DNA from 3 places in the Lysinibacillus sp. NPDC093692 genome. Region 1 is predicted to be linked to each of the others. Evidence: predicted binding sites of a transcription regulator. Region 1 holds the regulator's gene; each other region holds the start of a gene.
The links. The regulator CtsR, encoded in region 1, represses protease genes until heat stress. The targets are predictions, from matches to a motif close to ATGGTCAATAAAGGTCAAACA.
Positions count from the first base shown of each region.

Region 1 (5,188 bases):
TTGGAAACGGCGCTCTAATGCCGCATCTTTCTCAATATATTTGCGATACTCATCTAGTGTTGTTGCACCAATACATTGAAGCTCACCACGAGCTAAAGATGGTTTTAAAATATTTGATGCATCGATGGCACCTTCTGCACCGCCAGCACCGATTAATGTGTGCAATTCATCGATAAATAAAATGACATTACCAGCTTGGCGAATTTCATCCATTACTTTTTTCAAGCGATCTTCAAATTCACCGCGATATTTTGTTCCAGCAACAACCGTCCCCATATCAAGTGTCATGACACGTTTATCACGAAGAATTTCTGGCACTTCATTATTAATAATTTGCTGTGCTAAGCCTTCAGCGATAGCTGTTTTACCAACACCTGGCTCACCGATCAATACAGGGTTATTTTTTGTACGGCGCGACAGTACCTCGATAACACGTGTAATCTCCTTGCTTCGACCAATAACCGGATCTAGAGTACCTTCACGAGCAATTTGTGTTAAATCACGCGCAAGGCTATCTAAGGTAGGTGTATTGGCAGCCTGTGCAGCTTGTTGACCCGATTGAGCATTGTCATTATTGCCTAATAACAATAGCACTTGCTGACGAGCCTTATTCAATCCGACACCAGCATTATTTAATACACGAGCCGCTATCCCTTCACCTTCACGAATAAGCGCCAATAGTAAATGCTCTGTTCCAATATAGGAATGGCCTAATTTACGTGATTCATCAACTGATAGCTCTATTACTTTTTTAGCTCTAGGTGTGTAGTGGACAATTGGGCCAACATCCTCTTTACCCTTCCCTACAAGCTCTTCAATACCCGCTTCAATCATTTGTGGGCTAATATCAATGGCTTCTAATGCTTTTGCAGCAATACCGCCACCTTCGCGGATAAGCCCTAATAGAATATGCTCCGTTCCAATTGATTCGTGCTTCCAACGAATCGCCTCTTCTTGTGCAAGCTGTAATACTTTTTGCGCGCGTTGTGTAAAACGATTAAACATCAAATGAATCCTCTCCTTTTCCCCGAATAATAGGCTTACTCATATTTTCTTGAGATAGTGCCTCACGAAGCATTTCAGCTCGTACGCGATCTCGCTCAGCAGGCGGCAAAACGTCCCCTGCATAATTCTGTAAAAACCCAGGTTGCATACTGACTACACATTCGTTTAATTTGGTCGCTTTAATACCTTCAATTAACTGTAAATCTACTCCTAAACGAACATTGGATAAACAGGTAGCAGCTTCCTCACTCGTTAAAACTCGAGCATATGTTAACGTACCTAAAGCACGGTACACACGGTCTTCTAGGGCAAGCTCTGCTTTTTCCATTAACTTGCCTCTTGCATGTCGTTCTTTTTGAATTATTTTCTCAGCGACACTTTGGATGTCCGCTAAAATGTCATCTTCTGTTTTTCCTAGTGTAATCTGATTTGACACTTGGTAAACATTACCTATATTTTCGCTACCTTCCCCATATATTCCTCTTACCGTCATTCCTAATCGTGTCATTGCATTAATGATTTGATTCATCTGACCCGTAAGTGTAAGGGCTGGCAGGTGCATCATGACAGATGCTCGTAAACCCGTACCAATATTTGTTGGACAACTTGTTAAATAACCAAATGTATCTCGGAACGCATAAGGCAGAGCTTTCTCTAAGGTACGATCAATTTTATTGGCCTGCTCGTATGCCTTTTGAAGTTGAAAACTCGCTGTCATACATTGAATGCGTAAATGGTCTTCTTCGTTCACCATAATGCTAATTGATTCGTCATCCGATAAGAGCATGGAGCCAACTTGCTCTTTTTTTGCAAGCTGAGGACTAATTAAATGTTTTTCTACAAGTATTTGACGTTGTAAAGGCGTTAAATCCTTAATAGCAAAATATGAATAATTTCCTTGAAGTTCTGTACTGTCCTTTATTGCATGTGTAACTGCCTGTTCTACATGTAATGCTTCATCCTCTGTAAAGGCTAATGGAAAACGATAACCATTTAAATTTCGAGCAAGGCGGATGCGTGTACTAATGACAATATCTGAATAATCGTCCTCCACACTCATCCATGTTGGTGTAGCACGCTCTAAAAACGATTCAATCATCACGACACATCACCACCTTCAAATTGTACCTGTTTCTCAAGTTCCTTCACTTCATCACGGAGCTCAGCTGCCTCTTCAAAATGTTCTTTATCTACAGCAATCTTCATACGTTTACGAATATCCTCAATTTGCTTTTTGATGACATAAACATTGCTCCTGGCGCCGGGCATTTTCCCTATATGTTGAGGTCCAGCCTGTATACGATTAAAGAGCTTCGGTAAGTGCTCACTAAAGGTGTCATAGCAGCTAGGGCATCCAAATTTACCTTCTTTTAAAAACCGTTTATACGTAAATCCACATTGTGGACATGTTTGCGGTTGTGGTGGTGCTTGCTGCTTTTCACCCACTTTTTGTTGCTGCCATGTAGGTGAGCCAAACCAATTAGATAATAGCTGTTGAATAGATACTGGCTCTTGCTTAAATTCAGCATGAAATGGATGGAACTGCGAGGCGCAGACGTCACAATAATGGTGCTCCACCTTTTGACCACTTTGAACTTGTGTTACAGTAACCGTCGCATTACGCTGCTTACAATGTTCGCAAATCATTTCCATCACCTCTTTTATTTTTGCTGTTCATATTTAATCGTTGTTAGCATCGCTCGTAAAATTTTTGCTCGAATATGATCCCGTAACGGGAGTTGCAAATCGATAGTTGAGCGATCAACTGCCGCTAATATTATTTTCGCTTCTCGCCTTGAAATTACCTGCTCATCAATTAGTCGATAAACTAAATCTTCTGCCATTATTTGCGATGCCCCACCTTCAATTTGCCTGAGGACATCATCGATTAGATCAATTTGTGAATTCGCGCGGACACGTAAAATTCGAATGTATCCACCACCACCACGTTTGCTTTCAACAAGGTAACCTCGTTCGGCAGTAAATCTTGTATTAATTACATAATTTATTTGTGAGGGCACGCACTGAAATTTATCTGCGATTTCACTACGTTTTATTTCAATATGCCCTTCTCCACCTAATTCAAGTACTTGCTTTAAGTAGCCTTCTATGATGTCTGATATATTACGCATTTTAGGAATACACCTCGCTTACTACACTGACTTTGACTATCTTTGACTTTCTTTGAGTATATTATACAAAACGCTTGAAAATAATTGCAATTATTTCGCACACAGAAAAAAATCCAACGAATGCTTTAGCTATAAGATACCCTTATTGGCAAAAGAAAAAACGCAAGCATATGCAACTAGCATATACTTGCGTTTATAGAAATTATACCCAGCGACCAACAATTGGATAACGCCAAGACTCATCAGATAAAGCCTTCACAATACCGATAATTGGCGCAATAAAATACATAATCCCAAAAACAATTAAGAACGGTAAACCAATGAGTAGGAAGCTAAAAATACCCGAAATTGTAAGTAAAACTATCATCACTACTTGGAACAACAAGGCTTGCATAGAAATGCTCTTTACCTCTTCCTCCGAACTAATTAAGAAAAATATAATAGGTACTAACCATGGCGCAAAAAATGCACTTGCGTGTATGATTACCTTAGACCATTTTGTTTCCATTTATATCAACCCTTCCATATAATTTTTTTATTTTATGTACTATTTTTTACGGAAATACACCTTAAATAGTTTCAATTTTAAATTGGATTTATAAATTTTTTTGAAAGGCATGTGATACTCGATGGAATTTAATAACACACTTGCAAATGAATATGAAAAAGGTATTCGTCGCACGCTACCTAGCTACGATGCAATGCTACGTTTAACACAAACCTTTTATCAATCTGCATTACCTAAGGACGCTGAATTTTTAATAGTTGGCTCCGGAAGCGGTAATGAAATTTTACAGCTCGCCGAGCAAAGACCTCATTGGTCATTTGTTGGTATCGATCCATCAGAAGCGATGCTACAAATTGCTGGCGAACGTTTAAAGTCTCTACCTAATAATATTTCTTTATATCAAGGAACTATACTGGATACTCAGCTACCTTCAGTAAAATTTGATGCGGCAAGCTGTGTACTAGTGCTTCACTTTATACAAGATGATCAAGAGAAGCTTGCAACATTAAAAAAAATAGCAAATAATTTAAAGCCTGGTGCTCCATTTGTGCTCGTCTCAAAATACGGGCAGCCGGGTACTTTAGAAACCGAGCTACAATTTGATTTATGGCGCGCTTATTGGCTACAGCATACAAAGCTATCACCATCAGACGTAGCGGAAATGGAGAAATCCATCCGTTCTCTTTCATTTATGTGTGAAGAGGACATATTAGCACTATTACAGCAGGCAGGCTTTACAAAACCATCTAGATTCTTTGCCACTACTTTATTTGGTGGTTGGATATGTTATAGAGAAAGCGTATAAAATTATTTCTTGTGAAGATCAATACACCTGTTAGGATAGAATTAAAAGAATTGAGGTGAATGCTGTGATACGCACTATTGGAATTACAAAAGATCAAAAACTTATAAAGGAATTTCCACTTGAAGATATACACAAAAACGAATTTGAATGGTACTGGGTCGATTTTAATTGTCCAACTGATGAGGAAGAACTACTGTTGGATTCGTTTTTCCACTTCCATCCACTCGCTATAGAAGATTGTTTAATGCGTTTACAGCGGCCAAAGCTCGATTTTTATGATGATTTCCATTTCTTTGTTATTCAAAGGATGAACGAAGAATTAACAGCTGAGGAAGTAAATATTTTTGTTTCTAATAAATTTATTGTTACGTTCCACAAAAATGTAGCACCGGAAATAGATCGAGTACAAATGATGTTAGAAAAGCAGCCAAAGAATTGGGAACGTGGCACAGTTTATTTAACGTACCAGGTAATCGATAAAATTGTTGATAACTATTTTCCACTTGTCTATAAAATTGAGGATCATTTAAATACACTTGAAGATGAGCTTACCTATCAAAGTAACCCCAATGCCATGAAAATTGTATTTGAATTCCGTAGTGATTTGCTCGATTTAAGACGCACCATTTTACCAATGCGTGATTTATTATATCGTATCCTTAACTCATACCGATTTTCACTTAAAAAATCAGAACGAGCTTATTTTGGAGATATTTACGACCATCTGCTAAAACTCAC
Region 1 is NZ_JBNNUW010000010.1:62,034-67,221, forward strand. Features, by position in the region: gene ACQKN4_RS12730 (ATP-dependent Clp protease ATP-binding subunit) at 1-1,008, opposite strand, end outside; gene ACQKN4_RS12735 (protein arginine kinase) at 998-2,107, opposite strand; gene ACQKN4_RS12740 (UvrB/UvrC motif-containing protein) at 2,104-2,652, opposite strand; gene ACQKN4_RS12745 (CtsR family transcriptional regulator) at 2,667-3,137, opposite strand; gene ACQKN4_RS12750 (DUF4870 domain-containing protein) at 3,340-3,645, opposite strand; gene ACQKN4_RS12755 (class I SAM-dependent methyltransferase) at 3,767-4,450, shown strand; gene corA (magnesium/cobalt transporter CorA) at 4,515-5,188, shown strand, end outside.

Region 2 (5,188 bases), on a different contig from region 1:
CGAGTTTTCAATTTCCACTCTATATTTCTCGAAACTACTTCCTAATAAAATTTTATATAGTTATAATATCATATCGAGTTTCAGTATAATTGCAACTCAGTGTATTGTTAACTCGAAAGTTAAAGTGAAAAATGGGCTCATCACCATAACATGTGGTTGATTTCCGTCCGACTGGGCGTACTTCGCGCAACTTTCATAGATGGCTTACATTTTCATGAATGACATCCACAACTTATGGTGATGATCCAAAAAATAGGGTTTTTTTATTTAACTAGGATAGTTTTAAACGTTCGATAAGCATTTTAGCGATGCCATCGTCGTTATTGGTTGTCGTAATTTCGTTGGCAATGTTTTTTAAAGCAGGGATGCCATTGCCCATTGCGACACCGATACCGGCATATTCAATCATTTCTAAATCATTGTCCTCATCACCGAATGCAATAATACGCTCACGTGGGATACCTAAATCTTGTGCTACATGAGCGATTCCTACTGCTTTATTTAAGCCACGGCGAACAATTTCAATAATGTGAAGTGGGGCACCCCAACGACGATGTTCAATGACCTCTGCATGAACAGCCTGTAAATGGTCACGAATAATCATTGAATTCACGTCATTCGCTTGAATCAGTAAACTAGTAGGGTTATCAAGTAAATGGGTATAGAGATTCCCATGAGTAATTTTAGGATTCCCCATATTAAATATATTTAAAATCCGTGAGTTCTCTGTATGAACATAAATATCGTCCTTCACCTCCGCTATAATATTTTCATATTCATAGCTATTGATGGAATTGACGACATCATGTACTACGCTTAAATCAATAGGAGTATGTTTAGTCTGCCAAGCAGCATTTTTAGGATGGTGGACGTAAGCACCATTAAAATTTACGATGGGCGTTGTAAGGCCAAGCTCGTGATAGTAAAGATCACTCGCACGATAAGGACGACCGGTAGCAATCATAACTTGATGGCCTTGTTCCTTTGCCTGCAATAATGTTTTTTTAGTTTTTGCTGAAATTTGTTGTTGGTCCGTTAATAACGTACCATCTAAGTCCAAAACGATTAAATGCGGTTTCATAGCTTATTGCCCCTTTCTTATATTTTGAATAGTATCGTTTTGTAAACCATTCGTCAAAATTTTGTCACAGTGAAAAAAGTTTGCTAACATAAAGATGAGACAAATGTTGGGAGTGACAAAGATGATTGTTGAGAAAGAATTGTGGGGAAATATTCCTTTATTACATATACATACGGAAAATATGAATGAAGAAACCCCGGTAGTAATTTTTTTACATGGTTTCACGAGTGCAAAAGAACATAACTTACATTATGCATATCAATTAGTAGGCAGAGGGGTGCGTGTCCTATTGCCAGATGCAAAATTACATGGCGACCGTAGTGAAGGCCTAACTGAGATGCAATTGAGCTTACATTTTTGGGATATTGTTTTAAATTCTATTCATGAAGTGGAACAATTATATAATGAATTAAAGAATAAAAAATTATTAGTGAATGATAAAATTGGTATTTCTGGTACATCAATGGGTGGTATTGTCACATCAGGCTGTTTAAAGCGCTATGATTGGATCAAGACAGCAGCAGTTTGCATGGGTGCACCAAGTTTCACTAAATTAGCGGAGTATCAATTACAGCAATTCGCTAAAAACGGTGTGAATTTGCCGATGTCCGAAGAAGAAGTACAACAAACGAATGAGCTTCTAGCTAAATATGATGTGAGCCTAACACCAGACAAATTTGCAGAACGACCTGTTCTATTTTGGCATGGGGAGTTAGATAAAACTGTACCTTTCAAGGAAACGTATGATTTTTATTTAACTTTACGCAAATATTATGAAAAAAATCCAGAAAACTTAAAATTTATAGCGAATAAGAAAGCAGGTCATACTGTGCCACGTGATGGTATGTTAGCAGCAACTGAATGGCTTGCACAGCATTTGGCATAATAAGATGCATCTGCTATGATTAAGTTAACACTGTGACGGAAGGAGAAATACAGATGGATCAAGATATGAAAGACAGCATGTTCGGTGCATTAGAAAATGTAATTGACCCTGAGCTTGGTATTGATATCGTCAACTTAGGTTTAGTATATGATGTAGAGTTAGATGAAGAGGGTGCAGCAATTGTTACAATGACGTTAACGTCTATGGGCTGCCCGATGGGACCTGTTATTGTTGATCAAGTGAATACAGCATTAGGTGAGCTTCCAGAGGTGAAAAGTACAAATGTAAATATTGTATGGAATCCACCTTGGTCAAAAGATAGAATGTCACGCTATGCAAAAATGGCATTAGGTGTACGCTAAGTTCACTTAAAGCACGATAAAAAATCCCCGCTTATAACTCATAAGCGGGGATTTCGTATGTAAGTGTACTAATCAATACGACATATTTGTAACGGACAATTTTCACAGGCGATTTCATCCTTTAAAAATTGTAGATCGTGAATGGTTATATAACCTTTTTCAAAAGATATAATATTGTGCTTCTTTAAGTCATTCAGCATGCGATTAATCATCTCTCGACTCGTTGCACATAAATTAGCAATCTCTGTATGTGTTAACGGGAAGTCAATATAAATAGTGTCATTTTCTAACGGCTTCCCATAAGTGTTTGAAAGACGGATAAGCGTTGAAAATAAAGCGCCCTTTTTCCCATGTAAAATCAAATCACGCAAACGGCTTTGATGCTTTAAATTTTCTGTTTGCAACCACTTCATATACTCCACCATTAAAATAGGCTGTTCCACTAGTAAAAGTTCTAATGTTTCAAGGCTAAGAACATATAAACTGGAGGGCTCTAGTACTTTAGCGGTCATCGAATTATACGTAAAGTTGCAAAATAATGAGCTTTCTCCAATGATGCTATCAGGACCACAAATACGAATGGTTAATTCCTTTCCATTCTCCGTTTCCTGACTAATCGAGATAGCTCCTGTTTTTATATAATAAATTTCTTTCGCACGTTCGCCCTCTAAAAAGATTTTACTATCCTTATTCACTTTAATAAAAACACCGTGCTTTTGAAAAAGATCGTGAAATTTCTCCTGTATATTATCCATAATAGCCATATCTTCAACACATCTCTTTCTTTTTTCGTAAAAATTGTTTAATTATTACAAAATTAAGTGAGCAATTTACTAGATCTAAGAAATATACTTTCATTATAACGTAGTTTTCCAGTAATAAGTGAAGAAATTTTAGGGCTAATTCTTTGCTCTAGTTTGTCGAGTGTTGTAAAATAAAGTTAGTCAAAAAAGGTCAAACATTTTCTATGAAATAGAATGGCAAACGGGATTCCGATTAACATTATTAAAAAGGAGTGCTAAATATGCAATTTCAACAAACAAATGACAAAAAGCCATTAGAACAATTTGGACGTAATTTAATAGAAGAAGTTAAAAACGGTAAAATGGATCCGGTTATCGGTCGTGACGAAGAAATTCGTAATGTCATTCGTATTTTAACACGCAAAACGAAAAATAATCCTGTCTTAATAGGGGAGCCTGGGGTTGGTAAAACAGCTATTGTAGAAGGGTTAGCTCAACGTATAGTAAAGGGCGATGTTCCTGAGGGGTTAAAAGATTGCGTACTGTATGAGCTGGATATGAGTGCTTTAATAGCAGGTGCTAGTTATCGTGGCCAATTTGAAGAGCGCTTAAAAGGTGTATTAAAAGAAGTAAAAGAATCAGAGGGACGCATCATTTTATTTATCGATGAAATTCATACAATTGTTGGTGCTGGTAAAACGGATGGTGCAATGGACGCTGGGAATATGCTTAAACCAATGCTTGCACGAGGTGAGCTACATTGTATCGGGGCTACAACATTAGATGAATACCGTATGTATATTGAAAAAGATCCTGCTTTAGAGCGTCGTTTCCAGCAGGTGCTTGTACGAGAGCCGTCTATTGAAGATACAGTTTCCATTTTACGAGGCTTGAAAGAGCGCTTTGAGTTGCATCATGCGGTACGTATTCATGACCGTGCAATCGTAGCGGCAGCGGGGCTTTCCAATCGCTATATTACAGAGCGTTTCCTGCCAGATAAAGCGATCGATTTAATCGATGAAGCATGTGCGATGATTCGAACAGAAATTGATTCCATGCCACAGGAATTGGATGCAGTTACACGCCGTATTATGCAGCTTGAAATTGAGGAGCAAGCATTGCGTAATGAAAAAGACGAGGCGAGTAAAAAACGTCTAGAGCAGCTCAGTGAGGAATTAACAAAGCTCAAAGAATCCTCTGAGGGCATGCGTAAACAATGGGAAACCGAAAAAGAAGCGTTACACGGCATTCAGAAAAAACGTGAAAAACTTGATAAATACCGCCGCGACTTAGATGAAGCAGAAAGTAAATATGATTTAAATAAAGCAGCTGAACTACGTCATGGGAAAATTCCTACACTTGAAAAGGACATTCAAGAGATGGAAAAACAATTAGAAAATGGTACGGAATCACGTATTTTGCGTGAAGAGGTAACGGCTGATGAAATTGCATCAATCGTTTCGCGCTGGACGGGAATACCAGTGACGAAATTAGTAGAAGGTGAGCGAGAAAAATTATTGCGCTTAAAAGATACATTGCATGAGCGTGTAATCGGACAAGATAATGCAGTACAGCTTGTTACGGAAGCGGTATGGCGTGCTCGAGCGGGTATTAAAGATCCGCATCGACCAATTGGTAGCTTTTTATTCCTAGGACCAACAGGTGTTGGTAAAACAGAGCTTGCGAAGGCACTAGCGGCACAATTGTTTGATTCTGAGGATCATTTTATTCGCATTGATATGAGTGAATATATGGAGAAACATAGCATATCGCGCCTTGTAGGGGCACCTCCAGGCTATGTTGGCTATGAGGAAGGTGGTCAATTAACAGAAGCTGTTCGCCGAAATCCGTATTCAGTTGTTTTATTAGATGAAATTGAAAAGGCCCATCCGGATGTCGCAAATATTTTACTACAAATTTTAGATGATGGTCGCATTACTGATAGCCAGGGGCGTATGGTTAACTTTACGAACACAGTGGTCATTTTAACTTCTAACATTGGCTCAAGCTATTTAATGGAAGCAAAAGAAGCCGATGCTGCTGTTGAGGATTTAGTGATGGCTGCACTGCGTCAACATTTTAAACCAGAGCTGTTAAATCGTATGGATGATATTAT
Region 2 is NZ_JBNNUW010000001.1:313,872-319,059, forward strand. Features, by position in the region: gene ACQKN4_RS01365 (Cof-type HAD-IIB family hydrolase) at 272-1,081, opposite strand; gene ACQKN4_RS01370 (prolyl oligopeptidase family serine peptidase) at 1,203-1,967, shown strand; gene ACQKN4_RS01375 (metal-sulfur cluster assembly factor) at 2,021-2,329, shown strand; gene ACQKN4_RS01380 (Crp/Fnr family transcriptional regulator) at 2,398-3,084, opposite strand; gene ACQKN4_RS01385 (ATP-dependent Clp protease ATP-binding subunit) at 3,354-5,188, shown strand, end outside.
Region 2: the regulator CtsR is predicted to act here: its motif matches at 3,270-3,290, upstream of ACQKN4_RS01385 (ATP-dependent Clp protease ATP-binding subunit).

Region 3 (5,188 bases), on a different contig from region 1:
TGTTGTTAAACTAACTGCTAATGATGCTGATAAAAGTCTTTTATTCAAAGTGGTTACTCCATATCAATACACGTTAGATCGTTAGAACTTTTAAACCAGTAAAAAAGTGAACTCATTTGTAGTTCACTTTTTTGAATATAATAATCAATCGCCTCAGCATAATTCGTCTAGATTCGGAAAGAAGTTAAAATTTCCGACTTGCTCCACCACCAGCAGATGAGCCTCCTCCGAATCCACCAAAGCCACTTCCTCCAGAGCCGCCACTGCCAAAGCCGCCACCAAAACCACCTGGATAACCGCCACGTCGACCTGAACGAGGCCCTCCCCCTCTACCATTTGATACAACAATTACTATGATAACGATTAAAATAATTATCCACGTTGGCATTCCTTCACTGTCTGCTGTATTTTCAGGCACCTCTCCATCCCAATCGTACTCTTGCGCGACATTTTGAAATACTTCCGCATACGTTGCTTTAAATGCCTTATCCATATTTTCAGCACCTACATTTGGATAAAACGCATCATCTAAAATGCGCCCCAGTTTGCCATCAGGTAATGCCCCTTCAAGGCCTTGACCCACTGCAATAACAACATCATTATTGCCTTTCCCCTGCCCAAACGTTGCTAAGATTAACACACCATTATTTTTTTTGGCATCACCAATACCCCAAGAGCGAATCATTTTTGTTGCATACATTTTTGGCTCTTGGCCATTAATATTATCTACTGTTACGACCATAATTTCAGCACTTGTACCTTTATCTAGCTGCTCTGAGTAACGATTGAGTTCTTCCTCTACAGAGGCAGATATAACATTAGCAAAATCATGAATATACGTATTTTTCATCGGTGTTGGCATTGTGGCATCTGCTGTTCTAATAGATAAAATAAATAGGAAGCCAACAATAGCAAGTTGGGTCATCAACCGTTTCATTATTGTTTACCTGAACCGCTAAAATCTATAGATGGTGCCTTTTCAGCACCGGCAGCAGCTTTAAAATATTCCTTCTGTTCAAAGCCAAACATCCCCGCGATTAAATTACCTGGGAAACGTTTGACTGTTTTATTAAAAGCCTGCACTTCATTGTTATAATCTTCTCGGGCAACAGCTAAACGGTTTTCTGTCCCCGCTAATTCATCCATTAATTGACGGAAGTTTGCATCTGCCTTTAAATTCGGATAATTTTCTACAACTACTAGCAATCGACTAAGTGCTCCATTCAATGCATCATTGGCAACCGCTTGCTCCTTTGGACTTTGAGCACTTCCCATTTGTGCACGTGCGTCTGTAATGCTAGCGATAACTTCTTTTTCATGGTTGGCATATCCTTTTACAGATTCTACTAAGTTCGGAATCAAATCGTAGCGACGTTGTAGCTGATTTTCAACCTGAGCCCATTTCGAATCTACGCCCTCCTCAGCCGTTACAAGGCTATTGTATTTTGGTATAAATAGTAAGGACAATACAACTAAAATAATAACGATAATTCCGATAGGTCCAAATATTTTTTTCAACTTTAAAACCACCTTCGCTTTCTTTTAGCTATCACTCAAAATCAGAAATACTATTTATTTTGACGATGAGCCATTCTTTTCATTACCACTAATATGCAACAAAAAAACATCACTATTCTACTTATATGCAAACGCATCAATACCGTATGAAATTTGTCTAACGTGCCATACTTAATATGTAACAAAACTATGATATATAGGAGGCGCTTTTTTTGACACAATCGTTTCAAAATGAATCATCAAACCAAACATCATTCAACCAACAACAAAGCCTAAATCATGGTGGACATGAACTAATGGACATGCATGAAACAATTGGCGAAATTATTGCTGGAATGAATCAATCGATCTTTTTACGTCAACATGTTAAGGATCCTGAGTTACTTAGCATTTTGGATCGCCAATATAATTTCACATTAGGTATGTATAACACAATTGTGGAATCATTTAATACAGGGCATGATCCTTCCGTACCTACAGGACGCTATCAAATGGAGACAGGCAATGATTTCAAATACGGATTAAATCCTGGCCAACCTAAAAAGCCTATGCAAAATGCAAGCGAGCTCAACGACGAAGCAATTTCTGGCTTCCTATTAGGTGCTCAAAAAGGAGCAGCAAAATGTATGACTGCTGCCGCAACTGAAACTACAAACCCTGTAGTTCGACGTGTTGTTGCTGATAGTATTCCCAACTGCATTGAAATGGCATACGAATTATCTATTTACCAAAATATGCACGGCTACTATCAAGTACCACAATATTCTCAACAAGATATGAACACGATGCTTAATTCGTTCGGCACTACAACAAATCCCCTACATTAATAATAAAAAAACAAGAGCAGTCCCATATGTGATGCATCATCACAGGGGCTGCTCTTATTTAATGAACTATAAATTTTCCTCGCTCGTTTTGCGGATTACAAAAAGCTTCTCTCTTCGACAAATAGCCAACACAATCTCTAACTCCACAGTCAAAACCCATTGTATATGTTACTTTTTTTGCAAAAAAAAAAGAATCCCCTCAGATAGGATTCTTTTTTTTCGACTAGTATAACTAGTCTTCACGTACAGTATGTTCACTAAAAAATAATTTGGAGTTGTTGCTCTTTTGAAGGTTTGAAAGGAACAGATACGGGAATAATGCCTATTGGGTAATATTCCCATTAATTTCCCTCTCTTTCTCCACTAAGCAGGCTGCTAAACTACTTATTAGGAGAATTCGAGTTATAAAAATATATCAAATAATCAGTAAAATGGCGCCCTCGGAGGGAATCGAACCCCCAGTGCAAGAACCGGAATCTTACGTGTTATCCATTACACCACGAGGGCAATTGAACAAAAAAAAAGTACCCACTAGGCTTTACGAAAAGCATGATGTAGATAATCCTCATTTGAAGCATACCTGACAAAATAGTGTACTGTACTTTAACTTATGACCTTATTCATTATACAAACGTATTGCTCAAAATTCAACTATAGAATGTAAAACATTTAAACTTTTTTTATCTTCATTCAGTAAGTTCAAAATACCTAGTAAATAAAACGCAGCTACAGTGTATGTCACGCATTAGAAAGGAAGTTAATGTACGGGCTTCAGGCGCATTGTTTATCTACGTAAAAGCGAAGCGCCTGCTTCAATTAACACAAGGCGAAATTATTTTAATTTATTTCACTTTAACAGGGTTAATATTTGACCTTCCCTGACTATAATGTGTATGATAAGGTTACAGCTGAATACGATGGAAGTTTTCAGCAAAAGTATTCGAATTTAGTTTTCTAAGGAGGATTTAACATGAATTTAATTCCTACAGTTATTGAACAAACAAGTCGTGGTGAACGTGCGTACGACATCTATTCACGACTACTAAAAGACCGTATTATCCTATTAGGAAGTGCAATTGATGACAACGTTGCTAACTCAATTGTTGCTCAACTTCTATTCCTACAAGCAGAAGATCCAGATAAAGATATCTTTCTTTATATTAACTCACCAGGTGGATCAATCACTGCCGGTATGGCAATTTATGACACAATGCAAATTATCAAGCCACAAGTACAAACAATTTGTATTGGTATGGCAGCATCTATGGGTGCTTTTCTACTTGCAGCTGGTGAACCAGGTAAACGTTTCGCATTACCGAATGCTGAAGTAATGATTCACCAACCACTTGGCGGTGCACAAGGTCAGGCAACTGAAATCGAAATCGCTGCAAAACGCATTTTATTCTTACGTGAAAAATTAAACGGTATTTTATCAGAACGCACAGGTCAACCACTTGAAGTCATTGCAAGAGATACAGACCGCGATAACTTCATGACTGCTGAGCGCGCAAAAGAGTACGGCTTAATCGACCAAATTATGGATCGCAACGACCGTAAATAAAAAAACGAATGACATCTCAGGTTTATTCCTGAGATGTCTTTTTTTGTTTGCTTTGATGGGTCCACCCTTGATTCGGCTCTTCTATCCGTCGCTTTGGATCTTCTATCCACGTTTTTGCCGTTTCTATCCATGTTTTTGGCGTTTCTATCCATGTTTTTGGCGTTTCTATTCGCGTTTTCTGCGTTTCTATCCACGTTTTTGGCGTTTCTATCCGCGACTTCAGTATTTCTATCTGTCGCGGCCTTTTCTTCCGTCGCTTTGGCCTTTCTTTCCATCGCTTCCACTCTTCTTTCCGTCACTCCGCCCTTTCCATCCGTCGCGGCCTTTTCTTTCCGTCGCTTCGCCATTTCCATCCGTCGCAGCCTTTTCTTCCGTCGCTCTACTCTTTCTTTCCGTCGCCTTGCCTCTTCTTTCCGTCGCTTTACTCTTTCTTTCCGTCACTTCGGCATTTCCATCCGTCGCTTTACCCTTTCTTTCCGTCGCTTCGGCCCTTCTTTCCGTCGCAGCCTTTTCTTCCGTCGCTTTGCCTTTTCTTTCCGCCACTCTACTCTTTCCTTCCGTCGCTTTGACTCTTCTTTCCGCCACTCTACTCTTTCCTTCCGTCACTTTACCCTTTCTTTCTGTCACTTTACCCTTTCTTTCCGTCACCTCGGCTTTTCCATCCGTCATCTTAACTTTTCTTTCCGCCACTTCACCCTTTCTCCCATCGCTTCGACTCTGACTCTACTCCCTATCACTTCAATCTTCCTATCCCTCACGTCGACGATCGGTATAGGATAACATTGACCTTCATCTCAAGTTGTACAAATATCCAACAAAAAATAGGACCTGCTTTTTCAATGTGAAAACGCAAAAAAACTGCCCAATATGTAAGTGTGACCTCTTGGACAGTTTCTGCATTATACGTTTTATTAATCTTCTTTTTCGATTAGGGCTGCTAATGCTGTAACCGCTTGCTCAGCATCGTTACCATCACCGCTAAGGACAACTTCTGTTCCTTTTGCAATGGCTAAGCTCATAACACCCATAATGGATTTAGCATTTACTTTTTTCTCGTCTTTCTCAAGAAAGATATCTGCGCTAAAGCGATTTGCTTCTTGTACAAATAGCGCTGCTTGTCTAGCTTGTAGTCCTAATTTTAATTTTACATGGACTCTTCTCTCGGTCATTCTTAAAACTCCCCTTTACTACCGTTCATCTTATTATTTTTATCTTACCTTACTTACTAGCAAAAGAACAACACGTACCTGAAAAGTATGAAAATTTAGCCACCAATTTTTTC
Region 3 is NZ_JBNNUW010000012.1:3,596-8,783, forward strand. Features, by position in the region: gene ACQKN4_RS13995 (hypothetical protein) at 1-48, opposite strand, end outside; gene ACQKN4_RS14000 (TPM domain-containing protein) at 185-937, opposite strand; gene ACQKN4_RS14005 (LemA family protein) at 937-1,518, opposite strand; gene ACQKN4_RS14010 (spore coat protein) at 1,731-2,345, shown strand; tRNA gene ACQKN4_RS14015 (tRNA-Arg) at 2,778-2,852, opposite strand; gene clpP (ATP-dependent Clp endopeptidase proteolytic subunit ClpP) at 3,316-3,906, shown strand; gene ACQKN4_RS14025 (hypothetical protein) at 4,135-4,554, opposite strand; gene ACQKN4_RS14030 (HPr family phosphocarrier protein) at 4,818-5,075, opposite strand; gene whiA (DNA-binding protein WhiA) at 5,171-5,188, opposite strand, start outside.
Region 3: the regulator CtsR is predicted to act here: its motif matches at 3,211-3,231, upstream of clpP (ATP-dependent Clp endopeptidase proteolytic subunit ClpP).